Regions from separate parts of the Citrobacter sp. CRE-46 genome, predicted to be linked through region 2. Evidence: predicted binding sites of a transcription regulator. Region 2 holds the regulator's gene; each other region holds the start of a gene.

The links. The regulator CRP, encoded in region 2, controls carbon source genes, mostly activating them, when cyclic AMP is high. The targets are predictions, from matches to a motif close to ATGTGANNNNNNTCACAT.
Positions count from the first base shown of each region.
Region 1: uxuA (mannonate dehydratase) is a predicted target of CRP. The motif match lies at 5,156-5,173, and genes of this name have one in related genera.
Region 3: bhsA (multiple stress resistance protein BhsA) is a predicted target of CRP. The motif match lies at 5,620-5,637, and genes of this name have one in related genera.

Region 1 is NZ_CM184341.1:4,477,689-4,485,802, reverse strand. It holds gene AC534G_RS21820 (L-lactate permease) at 1-265, opposite strand, end outside; gene AC534G_RS21815 ((Fe-S)-binding protein) at 846-1,565, shown strand; gene AC534G_RS21810 (LutB/LldF family L-lactate oxidation iron-sulfur protein) at 1,576-3,003, shown strand; gene AC534G_RS21805 (LutC/YkgG family protein) at 2,996-3,691, shown strand; gene gntP (gluconate permease GntP) at 3,740-5,083, opposite strand; gene uxuA (mannonate dehydratase) at 5,345-6,529, shown strand; gene AC534G_RS21790 (fructuronate reductase) at 6,610-8,085, shown strand.
Region 2 is NZ_CM184341.1:397,684-405,797, reverse strand. It holds gene AC534G_RS01900 (nicotinate phosphoribosyltransferase) at 1-593, opposite strand, end outside; gene prs (ribose-phosphate diphosphokinase) at 608-1,468, opposite strand; gene AC534G_RS01890 (NUDIX hydrolase) at 1,659-2,378, shown strand; partial or broken gene AC534G_RS01885 (hydrolase) at 2,423-3,482, shown strand; gene AC534G_RS01880 (YheU family protein) at 3,479-3,697, shown strand; gene AC534G_RS01875 (phosphoribulokinase) at 3,751-4,620, shown strand; gene AC534G_RS01870 (OsmC family protein) at 4,719-5,123, opposite strand; gene crp (cAMP-activated global transcriptional regulator CRP) at 5,432-6,064, shown strand; gene AC534G_RS01860 (YccS/YhfK family putative transporter) at 6,116-8,114, shown strand, end outside.
Region 3 is NZ_CM184341.1:3,110,047-3,118,160, forward strand. It holds gene AC534G_RS15185 (acyltransferase family protein) at 1-528, shown strand, start outside; gene mfd (transcription-repair coupling factor) at 647-4,093, shown strand; gene ldtC (L,D-transpeptidase LdtC) at 4,242-5,207, shown strand; gene bhsA (multiple stress resistance protein BhsA) at 5,294-5,551, opposite strand; gene comR (TetR family copper-responsive transcriptional repressor ComR) at 5,795-6,430, shown strand; gene AC534G_RS15210 (TonB-dependent siderophore receptor) at 6,678-8,114, shown strand, end outside.

The DNA of each region.
Region 1 (8,114 bases), 1.2 Mb from region 2:
GCGCTTTGGTCGCCTGCATGACGTTATAACTGAAGATAGCGCCGAGGATCACTATCACGATCGGCCATAATCCCTTCAGTGCGCCATAGCCTATTGCGGCTTTCAGATTCTGTACGGGCATTTCCCAGAATAGTGCTGATAACGCGGCAGTGAAAACTAAAGAGATTAGCACGGAATAATGGATGGCCATTTTTAGTTTTAATATTAAAAATACCATCAGTAGTAACGGAGAGAGTGCCAGGGCAAACATAAAATATTCGTTCATTGCTATTCCCGATTGGTTTATTAAACCTGATTTATATTTATGGCGGGGAGGCTACATTGCTGGATTAATAAAAGCTGTAAACTGAATCGCTTCAGTGGATAAAGTAATTATGATTTGTGGTTTTGTAACTATTGTAATCTTTTAATTAAAGTTTAATGCCGAATAAATATACTTAAGAGTAAGCGGAATACCTATAAGTAGTTATTTAACAACATGTTTGATAATGGTGGTGACGAGAATAGTTATCTCCTGAAACTATTCTTAAGGTGTTAATAATGCTGTGGTTTTAAATATAAAAATGTGAGCGATGCCGAAATAAATAAACCTGGCTATTGCATGTCCGAGTCGATTAGGGGATTCTTTTGTTTTGTCATACAAATGAAAATGCAGACATTTGCGATTGTCCTGATATAAGAAACGGAGAGTCGCCATCAAAGGAAAACGATCTGAGCAACATTATGAACCCAGGCATTAGTAAAACGAGCAAACCGAAAAACTGGGTGTGAAAGACGATTGAACCTTTGCTTGATATAGCAATATCAAGCGCAATAAACAGAAATGAAGCAATGGAGTGGTTATTGTGAATGTAAATTTCTTTGTTACCTGCATTGGTGACGCACTGAAATCACGGATGGCACGAGACTCCGTATTGCTGCTGGAAAAACTGGGTTGTCGCGTGAATTTCCCCGAGAAGCAAGGGTGTTGCGGTCAGCCAGCCATCAACAGCGGTTACATCAAAGAAGCGATCCCCGGGATGAAAAACCTGATCGCCGCGCTGGAAGACAACGACGATCCGATTATCTCTCCGGCAGGCTCCTGCACCTATGCGGTAAAAAGCTACCCGACCTATCTGGCCGATGAACCTGAGTGGGCGATCCGTGCTGAGAACGTTGCCGCGCGTATGCAGGATCTCACTTCCTTTATTGTCAACAAACTGGGCGTGGTGGATGTCGGCGCCAGTCTGCATGGCCGCGCCGTATATCACCCCTCCTGTAGCCTGACCCGCAAGCTGGGTGTGAAGGAAGAGCCGCTCACACTGCTGAAAAACGTGCGCGGGCTGGAGCTGCTGACGTTTGCCGATCAGGACACCTGCTGCGGCTTTGGCGGAACATTCTCGGTCAAAATGGCTGAAATATCCGGCGAGATGGTGAAAGAGAAAGTTTTCCATCTGATGGATGCGAAGCCGGAATACTTGATTGGCGCAGATGTCAGCTGCCTGCTGAACATTGGCGGTCGACTGCAACGGGAAGGTCAGCCGGTCAAAGTGATGCATATTGCTGAAGTGCTGATGAGCCGCTGAGGGGAAAGAAATGTCGATAAAAACCAGCGATGTAGAATTTAAACTGCGCATTCGTCAGCAGATTGAAGACCCGATCATGCGCAAAGCCGTGGCTAATGCGCAGGAGCGTATCGGCGCGAATCGACAGAAAATGGTCGAGGAGTTAGGCCACTGGGAAGACTGGCGCGATCGTGCCAGCCAGATCCGCGATCACGTTCTGAGCAATCTCGACGCTTACCTGTATCAACTCTCCGAGAAAGTGACGCAAAACGGCGGGCACGTCTATTTCGCCAAAACCAAAGAAGAGGCTACCCGCTACATTCTGCAGGTCGCACAGAATAAAAATGCGAAGAAGGTGGTGAAGTCCAAGTCGATGGTGACCGAAGAGATCGGCGTCAATCATGTGCTGCAGGATGCCGGAATTCAGGTGATCGAAACCGATCTCGGCGAATACATCCTGCAACTGGATCAGGATCCGCCTTCGCACGTCGTGGTCCCGGCCATTCATAAAGATCGTTATCAGATCCGCCGTGTGCTGAACGAACGTCTGGGCTACGACGGCCCGGAAACGCCGGAAGCCATGACCTTATTCATTCGCCAGAAGATACGCGAAGATTTCCTGAGTGCCGAAATCGGCATTACCGGTTGCAACTTTGCCGTGGCGGAAACTGGCTCGGTGTGTCTGGTGACCAACGAAGGCAACGCGCGCATGTGCACCACGCTGCCGAAAACGCACATTGCGGTGATGGGTATGGAGCGTATCGCACCGACGTTTGCCGATGTGGATGTACTGATCACTATGCTGGCGCGCAGCGCCGTGGGCGCACGTCTGACGGGCTACAACACCTGGCTGACCGGCCCGCGTGAGGCGGATAACGTTGACGGACCGGAAGAATTTCATCTGGTGATTGTCGATAACGGGCGCTCGCAGGTGCTGGGTTCAGCGTTTCGTGATGTGCTGCGCTGCATCCGCTGCGGAGCCTGTATGAACACCTGTCCGGCGTATCGTCATATCGGCGGGCATGGCTATGGCTCCATCTATCCAGGTCCCATCGGCGCAGTGATCTCTCCGCTGCTCGGCGGCTATAAAGATTTTAAAGACCTGCCGTATGCCTGTTCACTGTGCACGGCCTGTGACAGCGTCTGTCCGGTGCGGATCCCGCTGTCAAAACTGATCCTGCGGCATCGCCGGGTGATGGCCGAAGAGGGCATTACCCCGAAAGCCGAGCGACGGGCGATCAAAATGTTCGCTTATGCCAACAGCCATCCAGGGCTGTGGAAGGTCGGCATGATGGCCGGGGCCCACGCGGCGAGCTGGTTTATCAATGGCGGTAAAACGCCGCTTAAGGTTGGCGCGATTGGTGACTGGATGGAGGCGCGCGATCTGCCTGATGCTGACGGCGAGAGTTTCCGCAGCTGGTTTAAGAAACATCAGGCGCAGGAGAAAAAAAATGGATAACCGTACCGCATTTTTAAACACCGTCGCCCAGGCGTTGGGTCGCCCGCTGCGTTTCGAACCGCACGCGGATGCCGCGCCGGTTAACAACTATGCCAACGAGCGCCTGACCGAACTGAGCCCCGAGCAGCGCTGCGAGGCGTTTATCCAGTTTGCCAGCGAGGTGATGCTGGCCCGCTGCGAACTGACCCGCGAGGATCAGGCCGCAGACGCGGCGCTCCGCCTGTGTGAGGAGCTGGGGCCACAACCGGTGGTACTGAGCGGCGACAGTCGGCTGGTGGAACTGGGCATTACCGAACGCTTACAGCAGGCATGCAACGCTGTGGTCTGGGACCCGGCGCGCGGTAGCGAAAATATTACCCAGGCCGAGCAGGCGAAAGTCGGCGTGGTCTATGCCGAGTATGGCCTGACCGAGTCCGGCGGCGTGGTGCTGTTTTCCGCGCCGGAGCGCGGGCGTTCCCTGAGCCTGTTGCCGGAGTCGTCGATTTTCGTGCTGCGTAAAAGCACCATCCTGCCGCGCGTAGCACAACTGGCGGAAAAACTGCATCAGAAAGCGCAGGCCGGTGAGCGGATGCCGTCGTGCATTAACATTATCAGTGGACCCAGTTCGACGGCGGATATTGAGCTTATCAAGGTGGTTGGGGTGCATGGCCCGGTGAAGGCGGTGTATCTGATTATTGAGGATTGCTAAGACAGGATGGAAAACCGCTCTGGCGCTACTGCCAGAGCGGGACAGACTTTATGCAATCATGCTGATGATCAACACGATTATCAAACCCACCACGGAGTTTACCAGTTCCAGCAGACCCCAGGTTTTCAGCGTATCCTTCACCGACAGGTCAAAGTAGCCTTTGAACAGCCAGAACGAGGCATCGTTGATGTGGGTCAGGGTGTTGGAGCCTGCCGCCGTTGCCAGCACCAGTAACGCCGGATCGACGCCCACCAGTTGACCGGTTGCCGGGTCGAGGATGGCTGCGCTGATAATTCCCGCCGCCGTCATGGCTGAGACCACGCCCTGACCGGTTGCCAGACGAATTAATACGGTTATCAACCACGCCATGATGTACGGAGAAATATTGCCGTGCGACATCAACATACCGATGGTATCGCCAATGCCGGTATCGATGATGGTCTGCTTCAGTACGCCGCCCGCGCCGATGATCAGGATCACCATCGCGATACTTTTCACCGCGTTTTCAAAGGCGTTCATGACCCATTGCATATCATGACCACGCGCGGTACCAAACAGCACGAAGGCAACAATCATGGCGATGAACATTGCAATCGGTGAAGAACCGAGGAAGTTGACCACTTCCCATGCTTGTGTCCCTTTTACCAGCCAGATGTTGGCAATGGTGGTGGAGATCATGATGATCGCCGGGATCAGCGGCACCAGAATAGACACGCCGAATGACGGCAGATTGTTCTGGTCAACCGGGACGTCGGCTTTCATGAATGACGGCGTCGGACGATCGAGGTTGCCAAGGAACTTCGGCAGGATAAGTCCGGCGCAGATTACGCTCGGAATGGTTACCAGAATACCGTAGATGTAGACCATGCCCATGTCAGCGCCGTAGGCGTTAACCAGTGCCACCGGGCCTGGTTGCGGTGGGAACAGGGAGTGCGCGGTGGTGGCGGCGGCAACGGCGGGGATCGCCAGCTTGAGGAACGGGATCTTCGCTTCCGCAGCAATAACGATCACCAGCGGCGCCAGCATAATAAACGCTACTTCATAGAACATCGCCAGGCCGAAGATCAGACCAATAATGATCACCGACAACTGCACATAGCGCAGGCCGAGGCGCGCCAGTAGCGTATGGGCAATCTGATGTGCCGCCCCGGAATCAACCATCAGCTTACCGATGACCGCCCCGAATACCACGATAATCGCCAGCTCTCCCAGCGTACTGCCGAAACCGGATTTCATGGTGTGCAGCAGCTCCATTAAATCCATACCCGCCAGCATGCCGACCGAGAGCGCCGCCAGCAGCAGGGCGACCATCGAGTTTATTTTGAATCTTAGATTAAGTACCAGCATCAGACCGATGCCGAATACGACCCACAGAATATTGAGAACGTGCATAAAACGTCTACCTTCTTTTGGTTGAACCATTATGATTTTGGTTGAGATGTTACATATATTGGTTAACCATTGATGCGATAGATGTCACATTGCGTTACATGTTTACATATTCACCGTGTATTTTTGCGGCGCACATAGGATTAAATCGGCTTTCATTGTGATTTGGTTAACCAATATCGCCATTGAGGTTGACATGTAATACCAAAAGGAGGAATTTATGCGCCATATCGTCGAGTCCATAATGTAAACGAGGAACAAAACATGGAACAGACATGGCGCTGGTATGGCCCTAACGATCCGGTCACCTTAGCGGATGTGCGTCAGGCGGGTGCCACGGGCGTTGTCACCGCTTTGCACCATATCCCGAACGGGGAAGTGTGGACGGTTGATGAGATCCTAAAGCGCAAAGCGATTATTGAGCAGGCGGGCCTGGTCTGGTCGGTCGTCGAAAGCGTGCCGATCCACGAAGACATTAAAACCCGTTCTGGCAACTATCAGCAGTGGATCGCCAATTACCAGCAGAGCCTGCGTAACCTGGCCCAGTGCGGCATTCGTACCGTGTGCTATAACTTTATGCCGGTTCTCGACTGGACCCGTACCGATCTGGAATACGTCCTGCCGGACGGCTCCAAAGCGTTGCGTTTTGACCAGATTGAATTTGCCGCCTTTGAGCTGCATATCCTCAAACGTCCGGGCGCGGAAGCAGACTACACCGCCGAAGAGATTGCTCAGGCCAATGAACGCTTCGCAACCATGAGCGATGAAGACAAAGCGCGTTTGACCCGCAATATCATCGCCGGTCTGCCGGGTGCGGAAGAAGGCTATACCCTCGATCAGTTCCGTCAGCATCTTGAGCGTTACAAAGATATCGATAAAGCCGCGCTGCGCGAGAATTTTGCCGTCTTCCTGAAAGCGATCATTCCGGTGGCAGAAGAAGCTGGTGTGCGTATGGCGGTACACCCGGACGATCCGCCGCGCCCGATCCTCGGCCTGCCGCGTATTGTTTCCACCGTGGAAGATATGCAGTGGATGGTGGATACGGTCAGCAGCATGGCGAACGGTTTTACCATGTGCACCGGCTCCTACGGCGTTCGTGCGGACAACGACCTGGTTGACATGATCAAACAGTTTGGTCCGCGCATTTACTTCACCCATCTGCGCTCCACGCTGCGTGAAGATAACCCGAAAACCTTCCATGAAGCGGCGCATCTTAACGGCGACGTTGACATGTACGAAGTGGTGAAAGCGATCGTCGAAGAAGAGCAACGTCGTAAAGCTGAGGGCAAAGAGGATCTGATCCCCATGCGACCGGATCACGGTCATCAGATGCTTGACGATCTGAAAAAGAAAACCAACCCCGGTTACTCCGCGATTGGTCGCCTGAAAGGGCTGGCGGAAGTGCGTGGTGTTGAAATGGCTATCCAGCGCGCTTTCTTCAGCCGTTAAAGCAGATTTGCCGGTCACCTGTCTGGCCGGCTTTTTCCTTTTCTCTTCCGTTGGTATTCCAACGGCTTCTGGAGTTCACGATGACAACGACAATTGCCAGTAGCAACCTGCCGGTTGCGCGTCCGGCGTGGGACAGTTCTCGCCTGCAATCCCGTATTGTTCACCTGGGATGCGGTGCTTTTCACCGCGCGCATCAGGCGCTGTACACCCACCATCTCTTAGAAACCACCGACAGCGACTGGGGTATCTGTGAAGTTAACCTGATGCCGGGTAACGACTGCGTACTGATTGAAAACCTGCGCAAGCAGCAACTGCTGTATACCGTGGCGGAAAAGGGCGCGGACAACACCGTGCTGAAAGTGATTGGCTCGATGAAAGAAGCGCTACACCCGGATCTTGACGGTTGCGACGGTATTTTACAGGCCATGGCGCGCCCGCAGACGGCGATTGTCTCGCTGACGGTCACGGAAAAAGGGTACTGCACCGACGCTGCCAGCGGCCAGTTAGATCTCAATAACCCACTGATTAAGCACGATCTGGCGAACCCGACCGCGCCGAAATCGGCGATTGGGTACATCGTACAGGCGTTGCATCTGCGTCGCGAGCAGGGGCTGGCGGCCTTTACCGTGATGTCCTGCGATAACGTGCGTGAAAATGGTCATGTGGCGAAAGTCGCGGTGCTGGGCCTGGCGCAGGCGCGCGACCCGCAGTTAGCGGAGTGGATTGCAGCTAACGCCACCTTCCCATGCACCATGGTAGACCGCATTGTTCCGGCAGCGACGCCAGAAACGTTGCAGGAAATTGCCGACCAGTTGGGCGTTTACGACCCGTGTGCTATCGCCTGTGAGCCGTTCCGTCAGTGGGTGATTGAAGACAACTTCGTCAATGGTCGCCCGGACTGGGATAAAGTCGGCGCGCAGTTCGTTGCCGATGTAGTGCCGTTTGAAATGATGAAATTGCGCATGCTTAACGGCAGCCACTCTTTCCTCGCGTATCTGGGCTATCTTGGCGGGTATGAAACTATCGCCGATACCATGACCAATCCCGCGTATCGCAAAGCGGCGTTTGCGCTGATGATGCAGGAACAGGCGCCGACGCTGGCTATGCCGGAAGGCACCGATCTCAACGCCTATGCGACGCTGCTGATCGAACGTTTTAGCAACCCGTCTCTGCGCCACCGCACCTGGCAGATTGCGATGGATGGCAGCCAGAAACTGCCGCAGCGCCTGCTGGATCCGGTGCGTCTGCACCTGCAAAACGGCAGCGACTGGCGTCACCTGGCGCTTGGCGTCGCGGGCTGGATGCGTTATACCCACGGCGTGGATGAGCAGGGGCAGGCCATTGATGTTGTTGACCCAATGCTGGCTGAATTCCAGCGTATTAACCAACAGTACCAGGGGGCTGAACGTGTGACGGCGCTGCTGGGGCTGAGCGGGATTTTTGGCCATGATTTAGCGGAAAACGCCGACTTTGTTGAGACGGTTATCGCCATGTATCAACAACTGTGCGAGCTGGGCGCGCGTGAGTGTGTTGCCGCGCTAAGCGCTGACGCTTAATTCCCCGAACTATGACGGGTCAATCAAAA
Region 2 (8,114 bases):
AATCCGGCCATACCGCGAAATGAAAAGTCATGGCACTGGAAGTCGAGGTGCGTCAGGTCGCTACAGGTTTTCTGTGCCCAGCGCGCGCAAATTTTACGATAGTGATGAGCAATGGTGGCGTTTGTTGACGCCTTCCACAGTTCTGCCGACAGCACGGTCTCCAGGTAATTCACCAGCCAGAAAAACTCAGGTTGGGTGTTGATGATAGTTAAAACGGGCACCGCCATCGGCACCTTGCTGCCTTCATCCAGCGCTTTGATGTGCAACGGCAGATAGCCCAACTGATGCAGGGCGCGGATATGATCAACCGCTACCGCATCTTTGCCGAGATAGCTGTCCATGACCTGTTTGTATTCACTGACCACCTCGTCTTCCGGACGGGCAAAGAATGCCTCGTTAAACAAATCAACCAGAAACCACTGCAGAAAACCTTGCAGGCCAAAAAACACCAGTTTGCCATCCGCCAACGGCGAGGAGAAAAAGCGATCGCTGCGCGGGGTAAAGTTGGAATACACGCGGCTGGTTCCTTGCGGATACTGTACGCGGTGAGAAACTTTGTAGCCGTCGATAGCCAGAATCGGGTTCATTTTCATAATCAGTATTTCCCTCAGGCGCGGTAAATCGCGTCAATGTCGATAAGCTCAAGCTGCGGATGTTCCAGCGTCGGGGCAGCGAAAGAGGTGGTGGTGTAGATAGCATCAATACCGTTCGCAAACAGGTGTTCAACGCCCTTAGAGAAAATACCGTGGGTGATATACAGGCAGACGCTACGGGCACCTGCATCACGGAGTACCTGCGCAGAACCAATGAACGTACCGCCAGCGTCACACAGGTCGTCAACAATCAGCATATCCCGGCCCCTGACGTCTCCGGCGACTAAAGCAAACCCCGTCAGCTTGCCGCTTGCCACATCGCGTTTTTTGCTCAGGACGGCGTACTCCGCTACACCGACCGCTCTGGCAATGGCATCAATTTTCTTCAGCGATCCGGCATCAGGGGCGACCAGCATTAGCACTTTTTGCCGGAACTGCCGCTGCAAGGTCGCGCTGTGCAGCAGGCAAGTCTCTTGTGAAATCGCCACAAAATTATTGATAACTGCCGCCGCCGCGTCACTGTGCGGATCGAGCACCTTCACCCTATCGAATTGCAGCGTATTAAGCTGGCTGGCAAAGACTTTCAGCGCAAAGCTATCACCCGCCACCATATGGCGATCCTGACGAGCCCACGGTAACCAGGGAAGTTCGAGATGACTGACCAGCACATCCGTTTGATGGCGAACCGCCTCCACCAGTTGCGCCAACAGCATAAAGTCGTTCATATCGCGCATCGCCGTCGCACGAATGCGCATCAGGCGAGCAAAGGGTGGTAATGCTTCAGTAACCTTCAACCAGACGGCGCCATCAGGAAAAACACCGTGTGTCATTCCGTAGCTCTGGTCGTCCAACGTTAGTGTCAGTTTTATGTTCATCACGCTCACCCCTTAATTGTGTCCCTTCGACACAATTAATAATGTCCCTAAGACACATACAAAGCAAGCAAAAGTGCATTATTTTTAGGGCATCGCATAATCCACTGATAAATAATAAGAAAAAACGAACCTTGCCCCCCGGTATTGGGCTGGTACACTTGTGGGCGTTGCAAATCATCGTGAGTACCTTATGACCACCGAAGCCGACTACCTGAATCAATACGATGCCCGCCGCTTTCCCACACCACTGGTGACGGTCGATAGCGTGCTGTTTACCCTGCATCAACAGGCGCTGTGCGTATTACTGGTTGAACGAGCAAACCAGCCGCAAAAAGGGCGTTGGGGATTACCAGGTGGCTTCATTGATATCGCGCGCGATGACTCCACTCGCGCCACAGCGCTGCGCAAGCTCACTGAAAAAACAGGAGTTTTGCCTTCGTGGCTGGAACAACTGGATACTTTTTCCGGCCCGGATCGCGACCCGCGCGGCTGGAGTCTGACAGTCGCCTGGTTTGCGCTAATCGCCTGGGTAGACTGTGCGCCGCACATCGCCAGCGTCAGCAATGCCCGTTGGGTGCCGGTTGATGAGCTGAAAAATTATTCACTCGCGTTCGACCACGGAGACATCATTACGGCGGCCCTGCATCGCTTGCGGCAAAAAACAATGTACTCGCTACTGCCCGTATACTGCTTGCCGGAGACATTTACCCATGGGCAACTGCTCGAAGCCACCGAGGTGATCCTCGGTCAGTCGATCCAGCGTAAAAGTCTGATTCGCCGCTTTGAAGCGTCAGGAATGTTTGAAGATACCGGAGAAAGCGTGGCGACAGGGACGCGTAAAGCTCGCCTGTGGCGACGAAAGCCCGACGTCGATTTTCATTTTTTCTCGCGTAACCTGCTGACTGACTAGCGACAAAATCACATATTGGCTAACCCGCAAGCGCTGCGCGCGGTATAGTTATTCTTTCCGATTATTAATTGCTCTGGTGTTATGGTTGAAATCACATCCACAGAAATGATCCCACCTACTGATGATTCGCGAGAATTCCGCCCTATGCGCGGTATCAGTAACCGCCATTTGCAGACAATGCTGCCGCGTTTAATTCGCCGCAAGGTGAAGTTCGACGCCCATTGGCAGCGTCTGGAATTACCCGACGGTGACTTTGTCGATCTGGCATGGAGTGAAGATCCGCAACAGGCGAAGCACAAACCGCGCCTGGTGGTTTTTCACGGTCTGGAAGGCAGTCTGAACAGCCCGTACGCACATGGCCTGATTGAAGCAGCGCAAAAGCGCGGCTGGCTGGGCGTGGTGATGCATTTTCGCGGCTGCAGCGGCGAACCAAATCGTCTCAACCGTATTTATCATTCTGGTGAAACAGAAGATGGCACCTGGTTTTTACATTGGCTGGAACGCGAGCTTGGTCGTGTGCCGACCGCGGCGGTCGGCTATTCACTCGGCGGGAACATGCTTGCCTGCCTGCTGGCCAAAGAAGGCAACGATATTCCCATTGATGCAGCGGTTATTGTCTCTGCGCCTTTCGTGCTGGAAGCCTGTAGTTACCATATGGAGAAGGGGTTCTCACGCGTCTACCAGCGCTATCTGCTCAATCTGTTGAAAGCTAACGCCTCGCGTAAGCTACAGGCCTATCCGGGTTCGTTGCCGGTGAGTCTGACCCAGTTGAAATCCCTGCGTCGCATTCGAGATTTTGACGATCTCATCACTGCCAAAATCCACGGTTTTGCCGATGCTATAGACTATTACCGCCAGTGTAGCGCCATGCCATTGCTTAATCAGATCGCCAAACCGACGCTGATTATCCATGCCAAGGACGATCCGTTTATGGATCATCACGTGATCCCTGAACCGGAAAACCTGCCCTCACAGGTGGAGTATCAGTTGACTGAACACGGCGGACACGTCGGATTTATTGGCGGCACAGTGCGCCGCCCTGAGATGTGGCTGGAATCCAGAATTCCCGACTGGCTGACAACGTATCTGGAGGCGTCATCATGATTATCCCCTGGCAAGACATCTCCCCGGACGCGCTGGACAATCTGATTGAAAGCTTTGTCTTGCGCGAAGGTACCGATTATGGTGAACATGAACGTTCGCTCGAACAAAAAGTCGCCGACGTCAAACGCCAACTACAATCAGGTGAAGCCGTCCTGGTGTGGTCCGAACTGCATGAAACGGTCAACATCATGCCGAGGAAGCAGATTCACGAGTAATTCGTAGCCGACGGCTGACTATAATAAAAAATCAACCTATTCATGGAGTTGTTATGTCTGCCAAACATCCGGTGATTGCGGTAACAGGATCCAGCGGCGCGGGGACCACCACCACCAGCCTCGCGTTTCGTAAAATTTTCGCGCAGCTAAATCTGCGCGCCGCCGAGGTGGAAGGTGACAGTTTTCATCGCTATACCCGTCCGGAAATGGATATGGCGATTCGCAAAGCGCGCGATGCCGGGCGACATATCAGTTATTTCGGGCCCGAAGCCAATGACTTTGGTCTGCTGGAACAAACCTTCATTGAATACGGCCAGACGGGAAAAGGTCAGTCGCGTAAATATCTGCACACCTACGATGAAGCCGTACCGTGGAACCAGGTCCCGGGAACGTTTACCCCCTGGCAGCCATTGCCTGAACCGACGGATGTCCTGTTCTATGAAGGGCTACACGGCGGCGTCGTCACCCCACAGCAAAATGTGGCCCGGCATGTCGACCTTCTGGTCGGCGTAGTGCCGATCGTTAACCTGGAATGGATCCAGAAACTGACCCGCGATACCAGCGAGCGTGGACACTCGCGTGAAGCGGTGATGGACTCGGTTGTGCGCTCAATGGACGATTACATCAATTACATCACGCCGCAGTTTTCCCGTACGCACATTAACTTTCAGCGCGTACCCACCGTCGATACCTCAAACCCCTTTGCTGCCAAGAGCATTCCGTCGCTGGATGAAAGCTTTGTGGTCATTCATTTTCGTAATCTGGAAGGGATCGACTTTCCGTGGCTTCTGGCCATGCTGCAAGGCTCATTCATTTCCCACATCAATACATTAGTCGTACCTGGCGGCAAAATGGGTCTGGCGATGGAATTGATTATGCTGCCGCTGGTCCAGCGACTGATGGAAGGTAAAAAGATAGAGTGAGGTACGGGATGTGCCCGACGGCGCTACGCTTATCGGGCCTACGAATCGGTATCGTCCTGTAGGCCCGATAAGGCCAAGCTGCCATCCGGCTTCACGTATTACGCAGCAACCACTTCATAGGAGTGGGTAATATTCACCGCCTTTTCCAGCATCAATGCCACGGAACAATATTTTTCCGCCGAGAGATCGACGGCGCGGGAGACCGACGCCTCTTTCAGATCGTTGCCGGTGACGATGAAATGCAGATTAATGTGGGTAAACAAACGCGGCGCTTCTTCACGGCGCTCAGAGGTGAGCTTCACTTCGCAGTTGGTCACATCCTGACGCCCTTTTTGCAGGATCGACACCACATCGATCGCGCTACAACCGCCTGCAGCCATTAATACCATTTCCATCGGGCTCGGCGCTTTATCACCGGAGTTACCGTCCATCAAAATTTGGTGGCCAGAGGCGGACTCACCGAGGAAGGTTAACCCCTCAACCCACTTTACACGCGCTTGCATATTTCGTAACTCCAATGTTTCAATTTTCCTGACAGATTACGCGTACATAACAATTCTCGCAACGGAAGGCGACCTGCGTCATGCTGAAGCGAGACACCAGGAGACACACGGCGAAAGCTATGCTAAAACAGTCGGGATGCTACAGTAATACATTGACGTACTGCATGTATGCAGAGGACATCACATTACAGGCTGCAGTATATTTTTAGTAGCCCCCTTCCCAGGTAGCGGGAAGCACATTTTTGCAAACCCAGAGGCAGCGTCGTTTTCTGGCTCTGGAGACAGCTTATAACAGAGGATAACCGCGCATGGTGCTTGGCAAACCGCAAACAGACCCGACTCTCGAATGGTTCTTGTCTCATTGCCATATTCATAAGTACCCATCGAAGAGCACGCTGATTCACCAGGGTGAAAAAGCGGAAACGTTGTATTACATCGTTAAAGGCTCAGTGGCAGTGCTGATCAAAGATGAAGAAGGGAAAGAAATGATCCTTTCTTATCTGAATCAGGGCGATTTTATTGGTGAATTAGGCCTCTTCGAAGAAGGCCAGGAACGTAGCGCTTGGGTACGGGCCAAAACCGCATGTGAAGTCGCTGAAATTTCCTACAAAAAATTTCGCCAATTAATCCAGGTCAACCCGGATATTCTGATGCGCCTGTCTTCTCAGATGGCTCGTCGCCTGCAGGTCACGTCTGAAAAAGTAGGCAACCTTGCCTTCCTCGACGTCACCGGCCGTATTGCCCAGACTCTGCTGAATCTGGCAAAACAGCCTGACGCGATGACTCACCCGGACGGTATGCAGATTAAAATCACCCGCCAGGAAATCGGCCAGATCGTTGGCTGCTCCCGTGAGACCGTTGGTCGTATTCTGAAGATGCTGGAAGATCAGAACCTGATCTCCGCTCACGGTAAGACCATTGTCGTTTACGGCACACGTTAATCCCATCGAAATGGCGCGTTACCCGGTAGCGCGCCATTTTTGTTTGTTCCGATGTGGCGAAGACTGATTTATCACCCCGAGATCAACTACGCACTACGGCAGACGCTGGTGCTGTGTTTACCTGTGGCTGTCGGTCTTATCATTGGTCAGCTTCATCTGGGGCTTCTGTTTTCCCTCGTCCCTGCCTGTTGCAACATTGCCGGTCTTGATACCCCGCATAAACGCTTTTTTAAACGTTTAGTTATTGGCGCATCGCTGTTTGCCGGTTGCAGCCTGATCATGCAGTTACTGCTGGCGCAAGATATACCACTGCCGCTCATCCTCACCGGCCTGACGCTAATTCTTGGCGTAACCGCCGAGCTAAGCCCGTTGCATGCGCGACTGCTGCCAGCCTCACTCATCGCGGCAATTTTCACGCTAAGCCTTGCCGGGAACATGCCCGTCTGGGAGCCATTGCTGATCTATGCACTGGGTACGTTGTGGTACGGTCTGTTCAACTGGTTCTGGTTCTGGATGTGGCGTGAGCAGCCACTGCGTGAATCGCTTAGCCTGCTGTACCGCGAATTAGCCGATTACTGTGAGGCCAAGTACAGTCTGCTGACCCAGCATGCCGATCCAGAAAAAGCGCTGCCTCCGCTACTGGTTCGTCAACAAAAAGCGGTGGATTTGATTACCCAGTGCTACCAGCAAATGCACATGCTGTCGGCGCATCACAATAATGAATACAAGCGACTGTTGCGTGCCTTTCAGGAAGCGCTCGATTTGCAGGAACATATTTCAGTTAGCCTGCATCAGCCGGAAGAGGTGCAAAAGCTGGTCGAGCGAAGCCACGCGGAACAGGTGATTCGCTGGAACGCGCGCACCGTCGCCGCCCGCCTGCGCGTCCTGGCCGATGATATCTTGTATCACCGCTTACCGACCCGTTTCTCAATGGAAAAGCAAATTGGCTCGCTGGAGAAAATCGCCAACCAGCATCCGGATAATCCGGTAGGACAGTTTTGCTACTGGCACTTCAGCCGTATCGCCCGCGTGCTACGGACCCAGCGCCCGCTGTATGCCCGAGATTTGATGGCGGACAAACAGCGGCGGTTGCCGTTGATCCCGGCGCTGAAAAACTATCTGTCGTTGAAATCCCCGGCGCTGCGTAACGCCGGGCGCATTAGCGTCATGCTGAGTATCGCCAGCCTGATGGGCAGCGCCTTACATCTGCCTAAACCTTACTGGATTTTGATGACGATCCTGTTCGTCACGCAAAATGGCTATGGGGCGACCCGAGTGCGTATTTTGCATCGTTCGGTGGGTACGCTCGTCGGACTGGTGATTGCCGGCGTCACATTGCACTTTCATATTCAGGAAGGTTTCACGCTGGCAGGCATGTTGCTGATCACATTAGGCAGCTATCTGATCATTCGCAAAAACTACGGCTGGGCCACCGTCGGCTTTACGGTTACGGCGGTGTACACCCTGCAACTGCTGACGCTGAACGGGGAACAATTTATCGTGCCGCGGTTTGTCGACACGGTGATTGGCTGCTTAATCGCCTTTGGCGGCACGCTCTGGCTGTGGCCACAGTGGCAGAGTGGTCTGTTGCGTAAGAACGCCCACGATGCGTTAGAAGCCGACCAGGAGGCTATTCGCCTGATCCTCAGCAACGATCCGCAGGCCACGCCGCTGGCGTATCAACGCATGCGGGTCAACCAGGCGCATAACACGCTGTTTAACTCACTGAATCAGGCAATGCAGGAGCCGGGATTCAACGCGCACTATCTGGCGGATATGAAACTGTGGGTCACGCACAGCCAGTTTATTGTCGAACACATCAACGCGATGACCACACTGGCAAGGGAACATACGATGCTGACGCCAGATTTGGCGCAGCGGTATCTGGAGTCCTGCGAAATTGCGCTCCAGCGCTGTCAGCAGCGGCTGGAGTATGACGGACCGGGAAGCTCGGGCGATGTGAATATTCTCGAAGCGCCTGAAATGCTGTCCCACGGTCCATTAAGCACCCTGGAGCAGCATCTGCAGCGAATCTTGGGGCATCTGAACA
Region 3 (8,114 bases), 2.5 Mb from region 2:
TTTTTCCCCACGCCGTGGTGGGGAATGAACAGCGTGATTCGCAATCTGCCCTGGTACAGCCTCGGCGCCTGGTTTGGCGCAACGCTGATAGTATGGATCAAAGAGGTGCCTCTGCGCCGCCATACGCTCATATTTATGGTTAGCGTAGTGGCCGCTGTGGTCGCGTGGCTGGCAAATATTTCGCTACTGCTTTCCCTCCTGTCTATTGTACTGATTATGAAGCTGTTTTATCAGTTCGAGCAGCGCTTTGGTATGCGCGCATCCAGCCCGTTAAGCGTGATTGGATCTAATACTATCGCCATCTATACCACCCACCGTATTTTGGTTGAGCTGTTCAGCTTAACGCTAATCCCCAAAATCAATCATGCCGCCTGGCCTGCGTACGGCGAGTTGCTCCTGCTGCTGGTTTATCCCTTCGCCTGCCTGCTGTTCTGCACTCTGTTTGGCTTACTGGTGCGTAAGATTTCGCAAAAAACCATTGCCGACTTGCTCTTTTCTCCACCGTCTTTATCGACGGCCTCGCGCTAATTTCAACGCGCTTTTTGCCCCCATCAGGGGGCGAATCAATTTGCTTATGAGAAACGATCACGGATAATAAAGAACATTGCTTATCAGATGTATATCTAAACGAGATCCTGACAACCGAATGCCTGAACAACATCGTTACACGCTCCCGGCCAGCGCTTCCGACCAGCGCCAGTTAGGCGAACTGACCGGCGCAGCTTGCGCGACGCTGGTCGCTGAAATTGCTGAACGTCATGCGGGTCCTGTCGTACTGATCGCGCCGGACATGCAAAATGCTCTGCGACTGCATGATGAAATTCGTCAGTTTACCGACCAGATGGTAATGAACCTGGCGGACTGGGAAACGCTGCCCTACGATAGCTTTTCCCCTCATCAGGAGATTATCTCCTCGCGGCTTTCCACGCTGTATCAACTCCCTGCGATGCAGCGCGGTGTACTGATTGTGCCGGTGAACACGCTGATGCAGCGCGTCTGTCCGCACAGCTATCTGCACGGCCATGCGCTGGTGATGAAAAAAGGTCAGCGGCTTTCGCGCGACGCCCTGCGCGAACAACTGGACAGCGCGGGCTACCGCCATGTTGATCAGGTGATGGAGCACGGCGAATACGCCACGCGCGGCGCGTTGTTGGATCTGTTCCCCATGGGCAGCGAATTACCTTATCGACTGGATTTCTTTGATGACGAAATCGACAGTCTGCGTCTGTTTGATACCGACACCCAGCGCACACTGGAAGAAGTCGACGCCATTAATTTGCTGCCCGCGCATGAATTCCCGACCGATAAAACGGCGATTGAGCTGTTCCGCAGCCAGTGGCGCGATACCTTAGAAGTTAAACGCGACGCCGAACATATTTACCAGCAGGTCAGCAAAGGCACGTTACCTGCCGGGATCGAATACTGGCAGCCATTGTTTTTCAGCGAGCCGCTGCCCCCCCTGTTCAGCTATTTCCCCGCCAATACGTTATTGGTCAATACCGGCGATATCGAGACCAGCGCAGAACGCTTCCAGGCTGATACCCTGTCGCGTTTTGAGAACCGGGGTGTTGATCCGATGCGCCCGCTTCTGCCGCCACACTCGCTGTGGCTGCGCGTAGATGAGCTGTTCTCCGAACTTAAACGCTGGCCCCGTGTTCAACTGAAAACGGAGACTCTGGCGAACAAAGCCGCGAATACTAACCTCGGCTTCCAGAAGTTGCCAGATATCGCGGTTCAGGCGCAGCAAAAAGCGCCGTTAGATGCGTTACGTAAATTCCTTGAAGGCTTCACCGGTCCGGTGATTTTCTCCGTTGAAAGCGAAGGTCGCCGCGAAGCGCTTGGCGAACTGCTCGCCCGTATCAAAATCGCGCCGAAGCGCATATTGCGTCTCGACGAAGCCGTAGACAATGGTCGCTATCTGATGATTGGCGCAGCTGAACACGGCTTCATTGATAGCAAACGCAACCTGGCGCTGATTTGCGAAAGCGATCTGCTCGGGGAGCGCGTGGCGCGCCGCCGCCAGGATTCTCGTCGCACCATCAATCCTGATACGTTAATTCGTAACCTCGCCGAACTGCATCCCGGTCAACCGGTGGTGCACCTGGAGCACGGCGTTGGCCGTTATGCCGGGATGACCACGCTGGAAGCGGGCGGTATCACCGGCGAGTACCTGATGCTCACCTACGCCAACGACGCCAAACTGTACGTGCCTGTGTCATCGTTGCACCTGATCAGCCGTTACGCTGGCGGCGCGGAAGAAAATGCGCCGCTACATAAACTGGGCGGCGATGCCTGGTCTCGCGCCCGTCAGAAAGCCGCTGAGAAGGTGCGCGATGTCGCGGCAGAACTATTGGATATCTATGCTCAGCGGGCGGCGAAAGAAGGCTTTGCCTTTAAGCATGATCGTGAGCAGTACCAACTGTTTTGCGACAGTTTCCCGTTTGAAACTACGCCCGATCAGGCGCAGGCGATCAACGCGGTGCTCAGCGATATGTGCCAGCCGCTGGCCATGGATCGTCTGGTGTGCGGCGACGTCGGCTTTGGTAAAACCGAAGTCGCGATGCGCGCCGCCTTCCTCGCCGTAGAGAACCACAAGCAGGTGGCCGTGCTGGTTCCGACCACCCTGCTCGCTCAGCAGCACTTCGACAACTTCCGTGATCGCTTTGCCAACTGGCCGGTACGTATTGAAATGCTGTCCCGTTTCCGTAGCGCCAAAGAGCAAGCGCAGATTCTGGAGCAGGTGGCCGAAGGGAAAATCGATATTCTCATCGGCACCCACAAACTGCTGCAAGCGGACGTGAAGCTAAAAGATCTGGGTCTGTTGATTGTCGATGAAGAGCACCGTTTTGGCGTTCGTCATAAAGAGCGCATCAAAGCAATGCGCGCGGATGTCGATATCCTGACGCTGACGGCAACGCCTATTCCGCGTACGCTCAATATGGCGATGAGCGGCATGCGCGATCTGTCGATCATCGCCACGCCTCCTGCCCGTCGTCTGGCGGTGAAAACCTTTGTGCGTGAATATGACAATCTGGTGGTTCGCGAGGCTATCCTGCGTGAAGTTCTGCGCGGGGGGCAAGTTTATTATCTGTTTAACGACGTCGAAAATATCCAGAAAACCGCTGACAGATTAGCGGAACTGGTGCCGGAAGCGCGTATTGGTATCGGCCACGGTCAAATGCGCGAGCGCGAACTGGAACGCGTGATGAACGATTTCCACCATCAGCGCTTTAACGTTCTGGTATGTACCACTATTATCGAAACCGGGATCGACATCCCGACCGCCAACACCATTATCATCGAACGCGCCGATCACTTTGGTTTGGCGCAATTACACCAGTTGCGCGGCCGTGTGGGACGTTCACACCATCAGGCGTACGCCTGGTTGCTGACGCCGCATCCAAAAGCGATGACCACCGACGCGCAAAAGCGCCTGGAAGCCATCGCCTCGCTGGAAGATTTGGGCGCTGGCTTTGCGCTGGCGACCCACGACCTTGAAATTCGCGGCGCCGGGGAACTGCTGGGTGAAGATCAGAGTGGTTCCATGGAAAGCATCGGCTTCTCGCTGTATATGGAGCTGCTGGAAAATGCTGTCGATGCGCTCAAAGAGGGACGCGAACCGTCGCTGGAAGATCTCACCAGCCAGCAAACCGAAGTTGAACTGCGCATGCCGTCACTGCTGCCGGATGACTATATTCCCGATGTCAACACGCGACTGTCGTTCTACAAACGTATTGCCAGTGCGAAAGGCGAAAACGAGTTGGAAGAAATTAAGGTCGAGCTGATAGACCGTTTTGGTCTGCTGCCCGACCCGGCCCGTACGTTGCTGGATATTGCCCGGTTACGCCAACAGGCGCAGAAACTGGGCATCAGAAAGCTTGAAGGCAATGAAAAAGGCGGCACGATTGAGTTTGCAGAGAAAAACCACGTTAACCCGGTGTGGCTGATTGGTTTACTGCAAAAACAGCCGCAGCACTTCCGTCTGGACGGTCCAACCCGGCTGAAATTTATGCAGGATCTGGGCGAGCGTAAAACGCGAATCGACTGGGTACGCCAGTTTATGCGCCAACTTGAAGAAAACGCCGTAGCATAGTGAGCAGGCCGGGAGCGCACACAACGCTCCCGGCCGGTGAATTTACAAACTCTTTGCACTTCCCTGCACTTCCCGACACAGCAAATGGCCATAATTCCTGTTTACTTTTACATAATAAAAACCACGTAAAAACAATGGATTTATGGTGATGTTAAACAATAATCGACTCTCTCGCTGGTTAGCCTTTTTTACGCTTGCAGCGACCTTCGCGTTAGCCCTTCCGGCTCAGGCAAACACCTGGCCGCTGCCGCCGCCGGGAAGCCGTCTGGTGGGACAGAATGCCGTTCACGTTGTCGAAGACAATGGCGGTTCTCTCGAAGCTATTGCGAAAAAATACAACGTCGGCTTTTTAGCGCTGCTGCAGGCCAACCCCGGCGTTGATCCTTTCGTGCCTCGCCCTGGCAGCGTTTTGACTATCCCATTGCAAACCCTGTTACCGGATGCACCGCGCGAAGGCATTGTCATCAACCTCGCCGAACTGCGTCTTTATTATTACCAGCCGGGGACAAATTCGGTGACCGTATATCCTATTGGTATTGGCCAGTTAGGTGGTGATACGCTGACGCCCACCATGGTAACCACCATTTCCGATAAACGCGCTAATCCCACCTGGACGCCTACGGCAAATATCCGCGCGCGCTATAAAGCAAACGGCATCGATCTTCCTGCCGTTGTCCCTGCCGGGCCAGATAACCCGATGGGCCATCACGCAATTCGCTTAGCCGCATACGGCGGTGTTTATCTGCTGCACGGCACCAATGCTGATTTTGGTATCGGTATGCGCGTCAGTTCCGGCTGTATTCGTCTGCGCGACGGTGATATCGAAACCCTGTTCCGTCAAGTGAAACCAGGAACCAAAGTCAATATCATTAACACGCCGATCAAAGCCTCAGTCGAACCTAACGGCATGCGGCTGGTGGAAGTGCACCAGCCGCTGTCAGAAAAGATCAATGATGACCCGCAACTGCTGCCGATCGTGTTGAACGCCGCAATGCAGACCTTTAAGAATGCGGCGCAAACGGACCCTGCCGTCATGGAACATGCGATGGAGATTCGCTCAGGCATGCCGGTCGATGTCACCCGTCATCACGATGTGGCTCAACAACCGATGTAAACATTACCCATAAAAAAACCCCCGCTGGATTTTATTCCGCGGGGGTTTTTTATTTAACTCGCAGTGGCATTGCGATGGGTTAAATCTTATTTGTAGATAACGGCAGTCCCGTGAAGGGTGTTAGGACCGGTAACGGAAGTAATACGGAAAGACTTCGCGCCCATCTCATCCGCTTTCTGCGCCAGTTGATCTTCCAGAGAACCTAAGTTCGTCCCCGCATTTGCAGAGATAGTACCAACTTTCTGTTGACCTGCAGGCGTGGCCTGAACTTCAACAGCGGCGAAGCTGGCAAATGACAGTGAGCTAAGAACAGCAGCAACAAACAGAGTTTTTACGTTTTTCATAATAGTGACCTTTTGCAGATGAATGGGTGTCGTAATGATTAACTTAACGATCGATATGTAAATCATAGATGTGATCCAGGTCACACGTCAACATTTTTTTATAATGATCGTTATATAAAACATAAAGACCTTATTTTTCATGCTAATAGCTATAAATTATTTTTATCGCTAATCCGCTGGAGTGTGGGGGGGAATATTTTTATAATGATTATTCAATAAACCCAACAAAGGTACATCGGCGCCATGACAACTGAAACGACAGGTTGTGCAAAAAAAAGCCGTGGCCGACCAAAAGTGTTCGACAGGGAAGCCGCGCTTGATAAGGCCATGACACTCTTCTGGCAGCACGGATATGAAGCGACATCGCTCGCCGATCTCGTGGAAGCAACGGGTGCGAAAGCGCCCACGCTGTATGCGGAGTTTACCAACAAGGAAGGGTTGTTTCGTGCCGTGCTGGACCGCTATATAACTCGCTTCGCGGCGAAACACGAAGCTCAGCTGTTTTGCGAAGAAAAAAGCCTTCAGTCAGCACTGGAAGACTATTTCACCGCCATAGCGACCTGCTTTACCAGTAAAGATACTCCGGCAGGATGTTTTATGATTAATACGTCCGCGACGCTGGCGGCCTCTTCCCGCGAGATCGCACACACGGTGAAATCACGCCATGCGATGCAGGAACAGACGCTTACCCAGTTCCTTCGTCAGCGCCAGCAGCGTGACGAAATTCCGGCCCACTGCGACGTGCAAAAGCTGGCCGAATATCTGAACTGCATTTTACAGGGTATGTCGATTAGCGCCCGTGAAGGCGCGTCATTTGAGAAACTGATGCAGATCGCACACACCACCCTGCGACTGTGGCCCGAACTCATCAAAGCTTAATCCTTTCCTCTCTCTTCCACGAACAGATGACACCGCCGGGGGCTAAAAACCCTCGGTTTTTTGTACCAATAACCCTTCATTCCTTATTGTTTTCATCGCATTAGCAGATCTTTTTTAAAAAATGTATTGATAACGACAATTATTATCAGCAATATTCGCATTTGTTTTAACACCTGTTTCCCAATGTAACTCTCGGTTTCTCTACCGCAATAACAAAAACAGACCGACTTTTTTAAAAGGAATACAAATGCATAAGCGTCTCTGGGTGCTCAATCCGCTCTTATTATCCTTAACCCTACCGGCTATCGCAGCGGAGGAAGAGAATCTCATCGTCAGCGCTAACCTCAGCCAACGCACCGTGGCAGAAATGGCGCAAACGACCTGGGTTATTGAAGGAAGCGAAATTGAACAGCAAGTTCAGGGTGGTAAAGAGTTCAAGGATGTTCTTGCTCAGTTAATCCCCGGAATTGATGTCAGCAGTCAGGGACGAACCAATTACGGCATGAACATGCGCGGTCGCGCCATCGTAGTATTGATAGACGGTGTCCGTCTGAATTCCTCCCGCACCGACAGCCGTCAACTTGACTCCATTGACCCGTTTAACATTGCTCATATTGAAGTCATCTCAGGCGCAACATCCTTGTATGGCGGAGGAAGTACCGGCGGTTTGATCAACATCGTCACAAAAAAAGGTCAGCCTGAGCGTGAAGTCGAACTCGAACTGGGCAGTAAAAGCGGGTTTAATAACAGTAACGATCATGACGAACGCGTCGCCGCCGCGGTGAGTGGAGGAACCGATCGTGCATCCGGTCGTATGTCCGTCGCGTATCAACGGTTTGGTGGTTGGTATGACGGCAACCACGATGCTCTGCTGCTGGATAACACCCAAACCGGCCTGCAGCATTCCGATCGTCTGGACGTGATGGGCACCGGGACGATTGAGCTGGATGATAACCGTCAATTACAACTGGTTACCCAGTACTACAAGAGCCAGGGGGATGAAGATTACGGGCTGGATCTCGGCGAGAACATGTCCGCCGTGACCGGAAACGGTAAAGCTTATACCAGCAGCGGACTGAACTCCGATCGTATTCCCGGCACCGAGCGCCATCTGATCAGTCTGCAATATTCCGATGCAGACTTCTTTGGTCAGAACCTGGTCAGTCAAATCTATTACCGCGACGAATCGCTAAAATTCTACCCCTTCCCTACACTGAGCAAAGGCAAGGTCACCAGTTTCTCCGCCTCACAGCAGGATACCGACCAGTTCGGTGCCAAAATTACCCTCAACAGCCAGGTGATGGATGACTGGGAACTGACGTGGGGTATCGATGCGGATCATGAAACCTTCGATTCCAATCAGAAATTCTTCGATCTGGCTTACTCTCTGCCCTCCGGTGGCATGGACAACCGTACCGCTTATACTACCGGGCGTTATCCTGGTTACAGCATCACCAACTTCGCGCCTTTCCTGCAAAACAGCTATGACATAAACGATATCTTCACTCTCAGTGGCGGCGTACGCTATCAATGGACCGAAAACAGGGTTGATGATTTCGTTGGCTATGCCCAACAGCAGGGAATCGCGACGGGCCTTGCAAACTCCGCGGATACCATTCCGGGCGGCAAAACCGATTACGATAACTTCCTGTTTAACGCCGGGATCCTCGCCCACCTGACTGAG